Linked DNA regions of Adhaeribacter radiodurans. The protein of the gene in region 2 interacts with the protein of the main gene of each other region in a pairwise test. Links are inferred from orthologs where the notes say so. Each region holds a gene or a part of one and is shown on either strand. Other genes may lie near its edges.

The links. The genes of interacting proteins can lie anywhere in the genome.
Region 1: the proteins of rlmN (region 2) and ftsZ interact in binary tests that used the Escherichia coli proteins (3 or more experiments, as listed by UniProt). The link is inferred for Adhaeribacter radiodurans from one-to-one orthologs.

What each region holds. Positions count from the first base shown.
Region 1 is NZ_CP055153.1:3,903,285-3,907,060, reverse strand. What follows is about bases 801-3,776. They hold ftsZ (cell division protein FtsZ), read left to right. Parts: upstream 801-1,510; coding sequence 1,511-3,043; downstream 3,044-3,776. Other genes in these bases: HUW48_RS15750 (sll1863 family stress response protein), read right to left, coding at 3,340-3,639; ftsA (cell division protein FtsA), read left to right, coding at 801-1,486. Also shown: HUW48_RS15765 (cell division protein FtsQ/DivIB), read left to right, coding at 1-151; more of ftsA, read left to right, coding at 161-800. UniProt on the Escherichia coli protein: Essential cell division protein that forms a contractile ring structure (Z ring) at the future cell division site. The regulation of the ring assembly controls the timing and the location of cell division.
Region 2 is NZ_CP055153.1:5,731,040-5,735,445, forward strand. The notes cover bases 888-3,691. They hold rlmN (23S rRNA (adenine(2503)-C(2))-methyltransferase RlmN), read right to left. Parts: upstream 2,922-3,691; coding sequence 1,854-2,921; downstream 888-1,853. Other genes in these bases: HUW48_RS22790 (LVIVD repeat-containing protein), read left to right, coding at 888-1,521; HUW48_RS22800 (acyl-CoA thioesterase), read right to left, coding at 3,101-3,529. Also shown: more of HUW48_RS22790, read left to right, coding at 226-887; tRNA (5-methylaminomethyl-2-thiouridine)(34)-methyltransferase MnmD, read left to right, coding at 3,735-4,403.

The DNA of each region.
Region 1 (3,776 bases), 1.8 Mb from region 2 along the record:
TACTCAGGTTATTGAATTTGGCAAGCCAGATGAAGTGGAACAGAAATTTAAAAAGTTGTTGGTTGTTTACAAAAAAGTACTTCCCGCTATGGGTTGGGACAGGTACAAACGGGTAAACCTGGAGTTTCATGATCAGATCATTTGTGAATAAAATATAGATATGCAAAACGACAAAATTGTAGTAGGCTTGGATATCGGGACAACCAAAATTTGTGCCTTGGTTGGCCGGAAAAACGAGTTCGGTAAGTTAGAAATTTTAGGAATGGGAAAAGCGGTTTCGGAAGGAGTTGTTCGCGGCATTGTGAGCAATATCGATAAAACCGTGGATGCTATCCGCAAAGCTATCCGGCAGGCAGAAGAACAATCCGGAATAAACATTGGCGTAGTAAATGTAGGTATTGCCGGGCAGCACATTAAGAGCTTGCAGCACAACGGCAGCATTACCCGGGCTACTTCGGATAATGAAATTACCGTAGAAGATGTAAACCGCCTGACCAACGACATGTACCGGTTGGTAACACCGCCAGGAAGCGAAATTATTCACGTAATGCCGCAAGATTACAAAGTGGATTACGAAGAAGGCATTGTGGATCCGGTAGGAATGTCGGGAGTTCGCTTAGAGGGAAATTTCCACATCATAACCGCGCAGTCTAACGCCATTAACAACATTAACAAATGCGTTACCCGGGCTGGCTTGGAAATCGACAATTTGATTTTGGAACCGCTGGCATCGTGTATGTCCGTGTTAAGCGAAGAAGAAAAAGATGCGGGCGTAGCTTTGGTTGATATTGGAGGTGGAACCACTGACCTGGCCATTTTCAAAGACAATATTATCCGGCATGCCGCAGTTTTACCTTTCGGTGGCAATATAGTAACCACCGATATTAAGCAAGGCTGCATGGTTATGCAAAACCAAGCCGAGCAATTAAAAGTACGGTTTGGTAAAGCCATTGCCGACGAAGCATCCGATAACGAGATTGTTTCTATACCGGGCTTACGCGACCGTACCCCGAAAGAGATCTCCATTAAAAACCTTGCTTATATAATTGAGGCAAGAATGGAAGAGATTATTGAACTTGTTTATTCAGAAATTGTTAGAAGCGGATATGCGAATAGTCTGGCTGCTGGCATTGTAATAACCGGTGGAGGTTCGCAGTTACAGAACTTAGTACAGTTAGTAGAATACTTAACCGGCCTGGATGCCCGTATTGGCTACCCAAATGAGCATCTAGGTAAAAGTAAAATCGATGCTGTAAAAAGTCCGATGTACGCTACCACTGTTGGGTTAGTATTAGCTGGTTATCAAGCTTTGGATGAACGCTTAAATCGTTATACTGAAATTGCCGCCCGTACTTCCGAAAACCGGGTAAACGAACGAGTAGCAAAACCTGCTACTGCTTCGGGTGGTAGTGACTTTTTTAGAAAAATAATAGACCGTACAAAAGGTTTATTAATCGACGATTTTGACGATAAGCAAAATTATTAAGAATTTAGTAAAGGAGAGTTATATATGAGTTTTTCATCCTATAAGTTTGATATACCTACGCAAAGCAAATCTATCATTAAAGTTATTGGTGTTGGTGGAGGAGGTAGTAATGCAGTAAACCACATGTGTGGTCAGGGCATTAAAGATGTAGAATTTGTGGTATGTAATACCGACGCACAGGCTCTGAAAAGCAGCAATGTACCCAATAAATTGCAAATTGGCGTTGATTTAACCGAAGGTTTAGGCGCTGGAGCTAATCCGGAGCGCGGTAAGCAAGCGGCTATCGAAAGCCGTGAACAAATCCGGGAACTATTGGGTAATGATACTAAAATGGTATTTATTACGGCTGGTATGGGCGGTGGTACCGGTACGGGCGCAGCCCCTGTAATTGCGAAAATTGCAAAAGAACTCGATATACTAACGGTTGGTATTGTTACTGCTCCTTTTATATTTGAAGGTAAGAAGAAACGGGACGCTGCCGAAAGAGGAATTAAAGACCTGAGCGAAAATTGTGATACGGTTTTAGTAATTCTGAATGACAAACTACGGGAAATTTTTGGCAATTTGCCTATCCGGCAGGCTTTTGCAAAGGCGGATAATGTTTTAACTACTGCTGCCAAAAGTATTGCCGAAATTATTACTGTTACCTCCGAAGTAAACGTAGACTTTGAAGATGTAAAAACAGTAATGAAAGATTCAGGCGCGGCCGTAATGGGATCTGCTACTACCGAAGGAGAAAACCGGGCTTTGCGGGCTGCCGAAGAAGCTTTATCGTCGCCATTATTGAATAACACCGACATTCACGGAGCGCAAAAGATATTGCTTTCTATCATGTCAGGCGATCAGGCTGAACTGGAAATGGACGAATTGACCGAAATAACGGAATATATCCAGGAAAAAGCCGGAGAAGAAGCGGAAGTAATTTTCGGACACGGGATTGATCCGGAATTAGGTCAAAGCATTCGGGTAACGGTAATTGCTACTGGTTTTGCCCGTGAAGCAGTAACTATTAATACCGGTCAGGTAAAAAAAAACACTTACCCGGAAACTGACCCCCAAATCAACATTTTCGATACCGATCGGAGTGTAGTTGTTAAAGAAGAGGCGGAACCTGCTCGTCCGGCTGCTCCTGTAAGAGTACCTGTACAGGACGCTTCGCCAACTCCAATTCCGGTTCCTGTTTCTACGCCCGCTCCAGCACCGGTGCCAACGCGGGTACCAGCAGAGCCGGCTAAAATTGTTTTTGATTTAGAATCGCAACACGAAGTTTTTACTCCCGAAGAAACAGGTGATGTGGTTACAAATACACCAGCCGAAGAGGAGTTAAATAATTTGCAGCAAAAATCACTGGAACGCCGCGAACGTTTGCGTCGGTTAAGCAGTGAAATTACGAATGAAGCTATTAAAGAAAAGTTAGAAGTTCCTGCTTACTTGCGTCGGAATGTTGCCCTGGAGAATGTACCCCATTCTTCTAACCGTAATATTTCCCGCTTTAATTTAAGTGATGATAACGATATTCTGGGTGATAACAAGTTTCTGCATGATAATGTAGATTAAACTTTCGCCTAAAAAACAGAAAAGCCGAATATATACTACATATTCGGCTTTTCTGTTTTGTGGGCTTTATCCTAATTCAAAAATTAAATGGACATAGGTCTACTGAGCTTAAACCCAGTAGTTTTGAAACCTACCGGGTTTGCTTCTTTAAAACTTATGTGGTATTTACTAAATCCTAGTTGGTATTATCGATGAGGTTTATTTACTCTATACTTTAGCTTATGAGTGCATATAAAGTTACCATAAGCCAATCTTTCAAACTGGTTTAGTTAATTGTTTAAAAAAATAAATTTTAGCTAATCAAGCATATTCCGGATTTCATCTTTCAGGTTTTGTAAACCGTTTTTAATGTCCGTCCAAGTGTTAGAAGTTTCGTCTTGGGTAGCCTCTAATTTTTGCGCCAGTAAAGCGCGTTTTTTCTCTAACCCAGCTATATGCTCATGATAAGTATGATTTGAATCAGCGGTGGTAGCGTGGGCCCGGCCTTGTAAAATTTTAATTTTATTATCTAATTCCTCTAAACTTTGTTGAATTTCTGCCCGGCTCAAGTTCGCTGGCGCTCGCATGTTTTCTGGTTTTAACGGGTAATGATCCATAGTAAGTATTTGTTGATGTAAGGTGAATTTACAATGTTGTGTATATACTAGTGTTACCGGTTTTTACTTAAATAAAATAAAAAAGATATACCTTAGTAAAAATTGTTAAATCTTATTTTTAACAGTTCACCTGAATT
Region 2 (4,406 bases):
ATAAAGTCTTCAATCTGAATTATTAAAATTACTTTATTTGCTCCTTACAAGAGTTTGTTTTTTACTTTCTTTTCTTTGAAAATAGCTCTTTTACATCATTACTCTGTTTTTTGCTAAACGGTTAATTATTACCAAGCCGCTATAGCTAGTGTTAAGGTGCCTTTACTGAAATTAACTGGTTTATATCCATAGATTATGCTTAAACGTACCTCATTCCCACTGCTATTGAACTACTCAAGCGTTTTTAGCTTGTTTATTCTGGCCATTGGGCTGTTAACCAGTTGTACCAATGAGTGTGAAGGCACGTATACCTACAAAGTTTATGAGCCGGTTTATTTATCGCGAGCTGAGCTTTTAGCTTCTATAGGCTCCCAGCCGGCTAAGCCTCTCCGAAATACAGGTAAAATTTACACGATCGGTTCTTATATTTTAGTGAACGAGGCAAACGAAGGCATCCACGTAATTGATAACAGTAACCCCACAAAACCACAAAACATTAGCTTTATTTCTATACCGGGCAATGTAGATATGGCTGTTAGAAACCAAATATTATATGCTGATGCCGCTTCTGATTTACTAGTGCTTGATTTTAGTAATCCAACTACAGTAAAATTCAAAAAACATTTAGAAAACGTTTTCGAATCTACAGCAACTCTTTCCACGTCCGGAGCAGTAATGCCAACCGATCCCAATAAAGGTTTAGTAATTAGTTATAAAGAAAAACTAGTGACAGAAAAGCGGAAGTGCGACGATGTATTACCGAATAGAAATGGTTGGGTTGAAGGCGATATGTTATTTGCTACACCAACATACAACAGTAATGGAAAATCGAATTATGGCGGTTCCACGGGAAAAGGAGGTTCCATGGCTCGGTTTACTATTAATGGCAATTACCTCTATACCGTTGGCTCCAGTAAAATGGACGTTTTTAATTTAACTGATTCCAACAATCCGCAGCAGGAAACATCGGTTGTTTTAGGTGGCGGCATTGAAACTATTTTCCCGTACCAGAACAAATTATTTATTGGTTCAAACGCCGGCATGCTTATTTATAGCTTGGCAAACCCTGCCGCTCCTACCTACTTAAGCAGCTATTCCCATTTACGGGCCTGCGATCCGGTAGTAGTGGAAGGAAACTATGCTTATGTTACTTTACGCACGAATTCAAATTCCTGGTGTGGCAGCAGTAATACGAACCAGTTAGATGTAGTAGACATTAGCAACATTACCACGCCTCAAATTTATAAAACGTACCCAATGCAAAACCCGCACGGACTGGGTATTGATAAGAACTTACTTTTTATTTGTGAAGGGAACTACGGCCTGAAAGTTTTTGATGCCACCAATCCTGGTTACATTCAGAATAATCAATTAACTCACTTGCAAAACCTGCATGCCTTTGATGTAATTCCTTTAGGTAAAAATTTACTAGTAATCGGCGAAGACGGTTTTCGGCAGTACGACTATTCTAACCCAAAAAATTTAAAGTTTTTAAGTAAAATTCCAGTGGCAAAAAAATAATTATTTCGGGCTGATAAAGTTTTTATTATCTGGCTTTTCAGGCAAATAGAAGACATAAATAGACAAATAGCACTTTAAAATTTTACTAATAAAAAATATATATTTAACAATAAATTAATCTGCTAATTACAAATTATTTACTAAATTTAATTTTTAATTGAATAAATTTTATACCTTTGTCTTAATACCGAAAGGAAGAATAATTTACAACTGTAAGTAAATTAGATAAGAATAGTTTAAAAACTAAATCCTGAATTTATAAAGATTTTGCTTTACTTGTTCACTGTTCAAATGAAAGCGCCTGGTAAGTTTACCAGGCGTTTCCTTTTAAATTAAGCTTGAACTGCTTGTTCTTCTTTAGTGGCTAACTGTCCGCAAGCCGCATCAATATCTTTACCCCGGCTCCGTCGCACATTTACTTGTACGCCTCTATCGGCCAGATAATACACAAACTTAGACAAGTGATCGTCGTCGGTATTTTTAAATAAGGCGGCTGCAATCGGATTATATTCGATAATATTCACTTTACACGGAATTACTTTAGTAAAACGATACAGTTCTTCAGCGTCCTGCAAGGTGTCGTTAAAGTTCTCAAATACAATATACTCGTAGGTAACTTTACGACCGGTAATTTGGTGGTAATATTGTAAGGCTTCCGTTAATGCCGCCAGCGAATTAGTTTCGTTTATGGGCATTATCTCGTTGCGCTTTGTATCGTTAGCTGCGTGTAAGGACAAGGCTAAATTAGCTTTAATACCATCATCAGCCATTTTTTTGATCATTTTAGCAATACCTGCGGTACTTACTGTTATCCGGCGGGCAGCCATATTTAAACCATCCGCCGAAGAAGTAATGCGTTCAATAGCGTTCATTACGTTGGCGTAGTTGAGCAAAGGCTCACCCATTCCCATAAACACAATATTCGTAAGAGGTATACCGTACGCATTCAGGCTTTGCTGATTGATTAATATTACCTGATCGTAAATTTCAGCCGCATCCAGATTCCGTTTGCGCTCCATGTAACCGGTAGCACAAAATTTACAGGTTAACGAACAACCTACCTGGCTCGACACACAAGCGGTTTTACGCTCATCGTGTGGTATTAAAACCCCTTCTACAATATTGCCATCAAATAATTGGAAAGCCGATTTTATGGTACCATCGGTACTGCGCTGGTGCTTGGCTACCTGCACGGTATTAATGGCAAAATGAGCAGCTAATTTTTCGCGTAAAGGCAACGAGATATTATTCATCTCAGTAAACGAGCGGGCCGCATGCTTCCAAAGCCATTCGTACACTTGTTTGGCCCGGAATGGCTTTTCCCCGTTTTCGGTAAACCAAGTCTTAAGTTCGTCCAGCGAAAGTTTCCGGATATCGTTCTTTTTACTCGTTGTTATCATGCTACAAAAATAATAAAATATATCTGGCTTTTAATTAATAACTTATAGCTACCCTTTAACAGCTGCTACTCAAATGCTTTTACCAGACATATAGGCCAAACAAAACCCGGAACTCAATAGTTGCAGGTAAAAATTTGTTTTCGGTTTATCTAAAGCTTATTCTATAACAACCTTAGTGTTTATTGCATTACTTCCATTTTAGCGCGTACATCCGCCGGAACCGACATTACTTTTCGGGTGGTATAATTAAAGCATAGCATACCGGTTTTGGCATAAGCAACTGGTTTATTATTTTGGTTGGTTACGTGGTATACTAAATCAAAGCCATATTTACTAAAGTCGGTGGGCGCTATTTGTACGGTAAGTATATCTCCTAAAAATCCTTCGCCTTTGTATTCTATGGCTACATCGGCCATAATTAAAGCACCACCGCCCAACTCTAACTCTGAATAACCCAATGATTGCAGGTATTGCAAGCGGGCGTCGTGCAGAATACTTAATAAAGTATCGTTCCCTAAATGTCCGCCGTAGTTAATGTCCGAGATTCGAACTTTTATTTCGGTACGAAAAGAATATGTAGTGGGTAAATCAATTTTAATTCTAGCCATGAAGTCAGTTGCAAGTTGCAACTTGCAAGTTACAGGTTATCTATTACAAGCTCCAAGTTGTACAGCTATAACAATAAAGCTTATGACACTTACTTTATTTATTGTACCTGAATATTTTTTAATTGTGAAAGACCAATCAACTATCGGATTTTTCAATATTATATTTCAACCTGTAACTTGCAACCTATAACCTCCAACTAACTTCATGAAAACCGAAATTAGGCCAACCAAAGATGGGTCTGTTACTTTATACGTACCGGAACTAGATGAGCATTATCATTCTATAAATGGTGCTTTACAGGAGTCGATGCACGTGTTTATCCGGGCTGGATTAGAATATGTGTGGCACAACCAATTAGAAGCTACGGTTCTGGAAATAGGTTTTGGTACGGGCTTAAATGCGCTACTTACTTTAGAACAAACGTTACTAAATGCGCAAAAGGTTTTTTACCATACCCTGGAAAAATATCCTTTATTACCAACTCTAATAGACCAAATGCATTTTGAGCAATTTATCTTTAATAAGCAGTTACTACATTTTTTGCCAACTTTACACACTACTCCCTGGAACGAACCGGTAACTATTACTCCCGCGTTTACCCTTTTAAAATCAGAAACCGATCTGCGCACTTACCTTTTGCCGCCTGATTATTATAGTGTTATTTATTTCGATGCTTTTGCTCCCGAAAAGCAACCCGAACTTTGGACAGATGCTATTTTCGAAAAGCTGTATACTGCCTTACAACCAAATGGTTGTTTAGTAAGTTATTGCGCCAAGGGTAGTTTTAAACGCAGCTTAAAAGCCGCCGGATTTATCATAGAAGCGTTACCTGGGCCCGCCGGAAAACGGGAAATGACCCGGGCTTTTAAATAAAAG